Regions from separate parts of the Rheinheimera sp. MMS21-TC3 genome, predicted to be linked through region 1. Evidence: predicted binding sites of a transcription regulator. Region 1 holds the regulator's gene; the other holds the start of a gene.
The links. Region 1 encodes FNR, which switches genes on or off when oxygen is low (the NO sensors DNR and NnrR bind a similar motif). Its sites were predicted from a motif close to TTGATNTANATCAA; they were not measured.

Region 1 (4,613 bases):
TTTGCTGAACATTATGTGCAGCCTCTTAATTTAACAGACATTAATATCACTGTTGGTGGCGGTATTAGTGCTATTTATCAACAGCAACAGATTAAAGTAGGCAGTGCTAAATTCTGTAATGTCGATATTTATTCTGATGCTATGGTATATGTCAGTATAGAGCAGCGTTTAATAGCTAGCATTAGCCTGCAAGATGCGCTGCGTCCTGAAATCCCAGCCTTATTAAAACAGCTTAAAGCAGATAATTATCAATTAATTATGTTAACCGGTGATAGTTCTAGCCAAGCCGAACAATTACAACAACAACTGGGTTTTGACCTCATGTTTAAAGGCTGCTCACCTGAACAAAAGGTGTCAGAAATTCAAAATTTAGTTACCCAAGGCCATAAGGTTATGATGTTAGGTGATGGTGTTAATGACAGCCCCGCTTTTCATGCCGCTCATGTTTCTGTTGCACTAGAGTCCGGCACAGACTTATCTAAAAACCAAGCAGATGTGGTATTATTAAAACCCGATCTTAGTTTGTTATCGACTTTATTAACGGGCAGTACTATTGCTAAACGGCGAATTAAACAAAACCTTGCGTGGGCTGTTGGCTATAATTTCATTATAATACCCTTAGCTGTTGCCGGCTTTGTTTCACCCTATATCGCAGTACTAGGTATGTCCTTTAGCTCATTGTTAGTTGTATCAAACTCTTTAAGGCTATTAAAAAAATGAATGTAATTTACATTTTAATTCCAATTGCCATTGTTTTTGTTGTGTTTGGTTTAACGGTATTTTTTTGGGCAGTACGTAAAGGCCAATTTGATGATCTTGAAAAACAAGGTTTTAGTATCTTATTTGATGATAACAACGCAGACATAAAACCCAAAAACAATACCGCTACTAAGAGCACTGCTAATAACAAGCAGTCGAATAATTAATGAATAGTGATCTGATTGCGGCTATAGCAATCGGCTTTATAGGCAGTGGCCACTGTTTAGTCATGTGCGGTGGTATAGTCGCCGCCTTACAACTAGCAATGCCAAACGCAAATCTGAAACGAAGGCTTTGGTTACAATTTATATTGAGTTTGGGCCGGCTGTCTACTTATAGCTTATTTGGCGCTGCTGTTGGTTATTTTGGCGCTAGTGCTATGCAAGTTGCTGGTGGCTCTATGTTATGGTTGCGCTTAATAGCAGGTTGCTTATTAATTGCTATGGCACTTTACATCAGTAAACTTTGGTTTGGCTTGCTTAAATTAGAACAACTAGGCCAAGGGATCTGGCGCCATATTCAACCTCTTACTAAACATTGTTTACCCTTAGACTCGACTAAAAAAGCTTATTTATATGGTTTATGTTGGGGCTGGCTACCATGTGGCTTAGTTTATAGTGCCTTAAGTTGGAGCTTAGTAAGCGGTAGTGCTAGCTCGGGAGCTATGGTGATGTTTGCTTTTGGTTTAGGCACTCTACCGGCTATCTTACTCTCAGGTATTGCTGCACAAAAGTTAACTCAGATAAAAAACAATTTAACCCTAAGATACATAACAGCATTTATATTAGCCTGTTATGGTGTTTATACAATATGGCTTGCAGCGGCACGTCTATTTATTTAGTCTTATAACCTAGGTGAATTTCTAAGGGGCTAGCATGCAAAAGTCTGTATTAAAGTGTCAGGACTGTGGTTTTAGTCAGTTATGTTTACCCTTTTCATTAAATGAAATTGAAATGAGCCAACTTGACGATATTATTCAACGCAAAAAACCATTTCATAAAGGCAATATGCTATTTGAAGCAGGTATGCCACAAAAATCCTTATTTGCTGTACGTTCTGGTACGTTTAAAACTTTTACCCTAACCAATCAAGGTGAACAACAAATTACGGGCTTTCATTTACCTGGTGATATTCTTGGCTTTGATGCTTTTAATAGCCAACATCATCCAAGTTATGCAGAAGCCTTAGAAACAGCTATGGTATGCGAGATCCCTCTCACTAATCTAGATGTATTATTAGGCCAACTTCCTAGGCTTAGACAACAAATGATGCGCTTGATGAGCCAAGATATTCAAGCAGATCAACAAATGATGCTGTTGTTAAATCATAAGTCTGCTGAACAAAAGCTCGCAAGCTTTATTAAACAACTATCGCAACGTTATGCTAGTCGAGGTTTTGCTGGTACAGAGTTTAGGCTAACCATGACCCGCAGTGATATAGGCAACTACTTAGGCTTAACCGTAGAAACAGTTAGTCGTTTATTAAGTAAGTTAAATAAAGAACAACTTATCGCTGTTGACGGTAAATTAATTAAAATTATTAATCTCAACCAGTTAACCGAGCTGGCATCCTTATCTGCACGGTGCTAATTTAGCTTAATATCAATTTTTTTTACCAGCAAAAGTAACACGAGTGGCTATACTAAAAGTAAATACTATTAGGTGTTTTATGATTAGGAGTCAAAGATGTCAGCTTATAGCAAAGTGTTAGTAGTGTTAGATCCTGCCGCTGAGCAACAAAAAGCGCTTAATCGCGCAATACAACTTGCTAAGCTTCAAGCTTGTCGCTTAACAGTGTTCTTAGCGGTATATGACTTTTCTTATGAATTGACAACTATGCTATCTGGTACAGAGCGTGAAGCTATGCGCCAAGCCGTCATTACTGATAGAGAAGATTGGATAAAGCAATTAATTAATAAGCAAAATACCGATAATTTAGATATAGAAATTTTAGTGGTTTGGCATAATCGCCCTTTTGAAGCTATAGTCCATGCCGCTATTGAGCAACAAATTGATTTAGTGGTTAAAGGAACCCATGACCATGATGTGTTGAAGTCGATGATTTTCACGCCAACTGACTGGCATATCTTGCGCAAGTGCCCCTGCCCTGTATTACTAATTAAAGAATATGAGTGGCCTAAACGCCGCAATATTATTGCGGCTGTACACGCCGGTAGCGAGCAGGAGCATCACTTTAATCTTGACCAACGTATTATTAGTAAAGCGGTTAAAGTGGCAAAGCTGCTTGATGCTAAAGTGCATTTGGTTAATGCCTTCCCTGGTACTCCCGTTAATATTGCCATTGAAATACCCGAATTTAATCCACAAGAATACAGTCAGTCTATGAAGCAACATCACATTGACTCTGTCGCTAAACTAGCCCAGCAATTTGATATACCAGCTGAACAATGCCATGTAATTGAAGGCATGCCAGAGGATGCCATTCCTAATATTGTTAAAGAGTATGATGCCCTGATGGTGGTTATTGGCACTATAGGTCGTACTGGTCTTTCAGCGGCAATTATTGGCAACACAGCAGAGCATGTTATTGACCAGTTAGACTGTGATGTTCTTGCAGTAAAACCAGCTGATTTTATTAGCCCACTACAGAAAAGCTAAACTTAACCCTGTTTTAATGCTGGGATACTTTGGTATTTGCGTTGCCTTAGTTATAATGTGCGCCATTTTAGATTTAGGTTGACAATTATGACTCACGCAGCGCAAACCAAAGCACAATATAGTTTTAATAAGTTACATAAGCGCTTACGGCGTAATATAGGCCAAGCGATTGCCGACTTTAATATGATTGAAGATGGCGATAAGGTCATGGTTTGCCTGTCTGGTGGTAAAGACTCTTACACTATGTTAGATATTTTACTTAACCTGCAAAAGTCTGCACCAATTCAATTTAGCATCATTGCTGTCAACTTAGATCAAAAGCAACCTGGTTTTCCGGAAGAGGTATTACCTAATTATCTAAGCGAGTTAGGAGTTGAATACCTTATTGTTAACGAAGACACTTATTCAATTGTTAAGGATAAAGTTGCGGAAGGTAAAACAACCTGTTCATTATGTTCACGCTTACGCCGCGGTATTTTATACCGTACAGCTAAAGAATTAGGCGCAACCAAAATTGCCTTAGGCCATCACCGCGATGACGTTTTAGAAACCCTATTTTTAAATATGTTTTTTGGCGGCAAAATGAAGTCTATGCCTCCTAAGCTGGTTAGCGATAATGGCGAACATGTGGTTATTAGACCCTTAGTTTATTGTAAAGAAAAAGATATAGAGAAATATTCAATAGCTAAAGCTTTCCCTATTATTCCGTGTAACTTATGTGGTTCGCAAGATGGCTTACAGCGCCAAGTGGTAAAAGAGATGCTGACAGATTGGGATAAGCGCTTTCCGGGCAGAATTGAAACTATGTTTCAATCTATGCAGAACATAGTGCCATCTCACATGGTGGATAGAAATTTATTTGATTTTGCTAATTTAAGTAAAGAAACCGCTATTAGTGAGGGCGATATCGCTTTTGATAAGCCAAGTATCTCTGCCATTCCAGTTGGTTTTGAAGCTAATGATGACGCAGAGCCTGTCTCAGATATACAGTATATAGCTTTAAACTAATACAACCGCTTAACTTAAGTATTCAGCCAGTAAAGAGTCCTTTTACTGGCTATATATTGACTTTAACTATTGCATTAGCGGTAATAAATAAACAGGCTTTTCTGCAAATGTCCACTGTGCTTCACTAGCAGTTATTGTCGTTAAGTCTATCTGACAACGATTCTGTTTACATTGAGTAACAGCTTGTTGTTCTGACGATAATTGGCTAACTATTTCACTTGGATTAAC
Region 2 (4,613 bases), 1.5 Mb from region 1:
GGTTGACCCTGATGATAATGCGCGTATTCAACTGCTCAATGCACAGGGTGATGTTGTGCTGCAGTTGCCTGAAGAGAGTGCCACACCTTAAGCTAGCCTTCCAGCCAACGACGAAACAAAGGGGTTCTTTGCGCACTGCATACCAGTGGCTCTGCGCACCCCTTAAGCCGCACTTCCAGCCGGTCTTTACCGGATGGAATAATTTTTGTGATAGCAGCTAATGCCACCATTTCAGTGCGGTTTAAGCGGAAGAAGTGCTGCGGATCCAGTTGCTGCTCCAGCGCCGATAACGAACTTTCCGATAGCGGGTAGCTGTGTCCGTCACGATCGTACGCCACCAGGCCGCTTAGCTGCAGGCAAATGCAGCTTAATTGCTCTACCCAGCACAGTTCCATGCCCTGAACGCGTTTTACCAATAAGCGCGTTTTATAGGCCGTGGTGGCAGGGGCTAATTGTTGCAACGCCTGCTGCAAAGCTCCGGTTTGCTCTGCCGGCTGACACAATTGCCGGAATTTATTCAGCGCAGCGGCCAGCTGTGTGTCGTCAAACGGTTTGAGTAAATAACCAATACCAAAGCTGTCAAAGGCTTGCAGAAGATACTCCTGATAAGCGGTAGTAAAAATCAGCGCACAGCTGGGCGGATGCTGCTGATAAGCTTGGAACACCTGGCCGTCTAACAGCTCAATATCAGATAAAATCAGCTGAGGATGTGCTTGTTCTGTCAGGGCATTACTAAGTGCCTGCACGCTATCAAAGCAGTGTTCAACGACTATGCCGGCATCATACCGCAGCAACATGGACTGCAAGCGTTCTTTTGCCCAGGGTTCATCCTCAACGATCCAGATGCGCATCATCGCCTCCATCGGCTTGCCTGAGCAACGGTATTATTACCTTAAATTCGTCTGCTGTTTTTTCAACCTGCACGGGCTGGCTTGTCAGTAACTGATAGCGTTCCACCAGATTGCACAGCCCGGTGCCACTTGGCACAGATACCACTTTGGGGCGTAATGGGTTTTTTACCTGTAGCATACCCTGCTGTAGCGAAATGGCGATCTCTAGTGGTGCCTGTGGGCTGGCGATATTATGTTTAACTGCATTTTCAACACAGGTTTGTAATGCCCCTGGCGCTATCTGGGCGTTAGATGCCTCAAGCTCAGGAACAATTACAAGCTGGTAGGCTCCGGCAAAACGGATATTCATTAACTCCAGATACTGATTAATGAAGCTAAGCTCTTGCTGTAGCGGTATTAAAATGCTGTCTTTGTGTTGCAGCACAAAGCGATACAAGCTGGAAAATAATGTGACGTAGCGCTCGGCCAGGGCTGGGGCTGCGCTGATTAATGACGTTAACACGTTCAGACTGTTAAACAGGAAGTGCGGTGTGATCTGTTGCTGTAGCAATTTAAACTGAGCTTGTGCAGCCTGGCGTTCGGCTTGTAATTGCTGCAGCTTGGCATTGTGCAATTGTTGCAGATAGCTGTAAGCAAGATAGAGCGCCAGTACCAGCAGATGGATCATCAGCAAAGCAAATAATGCATTTGCAGCCAGCGCCATCCACGACGGTAAAGCCAGGGAACGGCCATACCATAGATCAGAAAGTAGCCTGAGCAGTAAGAACAGCACTGAACAAATCAAGGTGTGCAGCACTGAGCTTAACAGAAAAAAGCGGCTGGCATTCAGCCAATCTAAAAGTGGCTGTGTAGATTTGAGTAACCGTTGGCTGAGCAAACAACAAACCAGACTGCTAAGCACATAGAGCACAAACATCAGATGCTCAAGAGGATTGTAGAATTGATTCTCGCCAAAATTCTGGCTAAAACTCATCACACCATAGAGTAAGGTCGCCAACACTAGCGCAGATAACAGCAGTGGTGTTTTTAAGCTGGTTTTTAACAACAAGGCCGGCAAGTTGTATTCCAATTAGGTAGTATGGTTTGATGGTAACCACTTTCAGTAGTTATGACAATAAGTTAGCATCAACAAACGTGCCATTAGTATCGGCAAAGCGGCTTTATCACCGTAGTTGTGAAACATAGGTTCGGCAACGCGAATGCAGTCGGCGTGGGCGTCGCAGAGATCGGGTAGGGTGAAGTGGGGCATGTTGTTCGTCCTTGTATTGAGGCTATGCAGGTTTGAATTAGGTGTTTAGCTCGAACCGGTTTGCCCACGCCAACACGCCGTGAACCCATCCCTGGGGGCTGTTTGTGAATGTCGTCCATGACATTCACCCTTACGGGCCAGCAGAGCTGTCCAAATTCGTTCCCGACGAATTTGTCAACGCCCGTCCAGGGCATAGACGGTTGGCTTAGGGCAAACCTAATCTCGCTTATCATGTCCGCTGCTATAGATGGCAGAAGAAGGTTCGAGCTTTCTCCTAATCTCGCTTATCTTGTTCGCTGCTGCGGTTTAATAAACGGGGTCAGATCAAAATTAAACTTTCGAAATTTCAGTTATTTAATTTTGATCTGACCCCAATTATTATTTGGCCAAACGGTATTTTTAATTGGCTTATTGCTGTTGATCAACCAACTGGTGTCTTACCTGTCGGTGGCGTTTTACGTTATTAAGCCCACTACTCAGCAAATTAACCACTTAATTGCCAAGCAAATACGGGTGGTATTTATTGATGTCGGCTACCCACAATCCGTGTTGTCGCGCGAACTTACTGCGCGCTTTCAACAAGCCACCGGTATAGAGGTGTATAGCGAGCAACAGGCGCGCCAGCACGGTTTAGATGAGGCCATTTATTACGCCTATTTTTCTGAGCTAATGTCAAAAGAGCTGGAGGGCGATGCTGAAGTGCGCGTAGCCCAGGGTGAGTCTTATGCCTTTTGGGTGCGACCGCCGCAGGCACCGCATTATTGGGTAAAGGTGCCGTTAAGCGGGCTGGACGAAACTGACTTTTCGCCACTGACGTTTTATTTGCTGATGATAGGCGTGCTAAGCGTAGGCGGTGGTTGGTTGTTTGCCCGCCAGTTAAACCGGCCACTAAAAAGCCTGCAGCAGGCTGCGTTGCAGGTTGGCCGTGGTGAGTTTCCACCGCCGTTACCTGAGCATAAAGGTTCTACCGAAATTATTGCCGTGACCAAGGCGTTTAACTATATGGCGCGCGGCATTCAACAGTTAATAAACGGGGTCAGATCAAAATTAAACTTTCGAAATTTCAGTTGTTTAATTTTGATCTGACCCCAATTATTTCGGGGTAATACCAAAAAACGCTCACGCCCGCTCTAAGCTAACATTACTTCTGCTAAGCGCCTGTTTTGCAGGCAGCGCACAGGCAAACGATAAAGACCAAATCCTGATAATCGCCTTATAGTACCCCACAAACAACGCCTCATTTTTTAATACAATAAATTAATAAATTGACAACAAAACCAAAGAAAAATATCATTCGCTAAATTTCACCTTACAAGGAATAGTAATGGCCTCGGTACTAGATTTAGCAAAATGCTGCAATGCTGTGTATGAAAACGTCCCTCAAGTAAATGGGTTTGACCTTATTGAACGGTTTCCAAGAGAAAAATCTGGTTTTTTTGCGGCTCTATTTAAAAAAGACAATACAGCTATATTTGCCGTACGTGGCACTGATGATCTACGCTACGATATTCCCAATGATCTGGGGATTTTTGCCGGAGTGAAGCCCGCCCAGTTCCGGCCAGCCCGTGATGCACTTAGTCTTGCCGTTAGAGAGGCAGAGGTAAAGTCAGAGAACTTTTATGTTACTGGTCATTCACTCGGTGGCGGTTTAGCCGCATTATTATCAGCTAAACATAGTTCACCTTTGCCTTTAGTCACCTTTAATGCACCAGGTATGTTAAGGGCCGCTACCGCTTCTAACTTTGGCTTAATAGGTAATTTAATTAACCGGGCCCGTTTAAGTGGTTACCGCAATGATTTTAAAAAAGTGCTGCATATCCGTAGTGAGCACGATGCCGTATCAGTGGGAACTGGTGCACGCATTGCCGGCAGCACCCGCACACTTGCTAATAACCAATGCGGCAATATCAGCCTGGCAGGCCGGGTATCGCCGGCATTAGGTGTTACTCAAGCAGGGCAACGCGCTTTGTGCGCCCATAGCATGGAAGGTTTAGTTAAGTTAATAGCAGCAGAGCCCGAATTTACCCAACCGATTAGCTGGGGTTAACGTATGCGTATTGTGTTGTTACTGCTGGTTGCATTAGCCGGTATAAGTTGCTCTAAGCCCGAACCCGCTAACCTTGATGTAGCTAAGCAGCAGGTTAAACTTGGCCAACACGACCCTAAGCAGTACTCGCTGCTAAACGACCAAATGGTTTATAACCACCGCTTTGCGGAGATTTTCGGCCTGGATCCTGCTCAAGCCATCGAGCTTGACCCCGGTGTGCTGGCCATTCGTATCTACTGGACCGTGTTTGTTAATCAAGAATGGTTATTTACCTTATATGAACCGCATGAACGCTGGGAACATGTGCCAAGCATGCGTATTCAGTTGTTTCTGGAGGACAGTGTACCGGTGCAGCTACTACGTGACGAAGGTACTTTATATAACTATGAATCTTTTGTCCGCTCTGGTTTCCGCTATTTTCCTCATACTGCGCCTTCACAGACTGAGAGTATGTGGCAGCAAACCT

Region 2: a site for FNR is predicted at 2,512-2,525, ahead of RDV63_RS01130 (HAMP domain-containing protein). Genes of this name have one in related genera too.

What each region holds. Positions count from the first base shown of each region.
Region 1 covers NZ_CP135084.1:1,684,932-1,689,544, reverse strand. Annotated here, with positions in the region: gene RDV63_RS08420 (heavy metal translocating P-type ATPase) at 1-720, shown strand, start outside; gene ccoS (cbb3-type cytochrome oxidase assembly protein CcoS) at 717-926, shown strand; gene RDV63_RS08410 (sulfite exporter TauE/SafE family protein) at 926-1,600, shown strand; gene fnr (fumarate/nitrate reduction transcriptional regulator Fnr) at 1,635-2,348, shown strand; gene uspE (universal stress protein UspE) at 2,445-3,377, shown strand; gene ttcA (tRNA 2-thiocytidine(32) synthetase TtcA) at 3,465-4,385, shown strand; gene RDV63_RS08390 (DUF2987 domain-containing protein) at 4,452-4,613, opposite strand, start outside.
Region 2 covers NZ_CP135084.1:187,649-192,261, reverse strand. Annotated here, with positions in the region: gene RDV63_RS01145 (hypothetical protein) at 1-91, shown strand, start outside; gene RDV63_RS01140 (LytTR family DNA-binding domain-containing protein) at 93-851, opposite strand; gene RDV63_RS01135 (sensor histidine kinase) at 832-1,908, opposite strand; gene RDV63_RS01130 (HAMP domain-containing protein) at 2,548-3,186, shown strand; gene RDV63_RS01125 (lipase family protein) at 3,425-4,147, shown strand; gene RDV63_RS01120 (hypothetical protein) at 4,151-4,613, shown strand, end outside.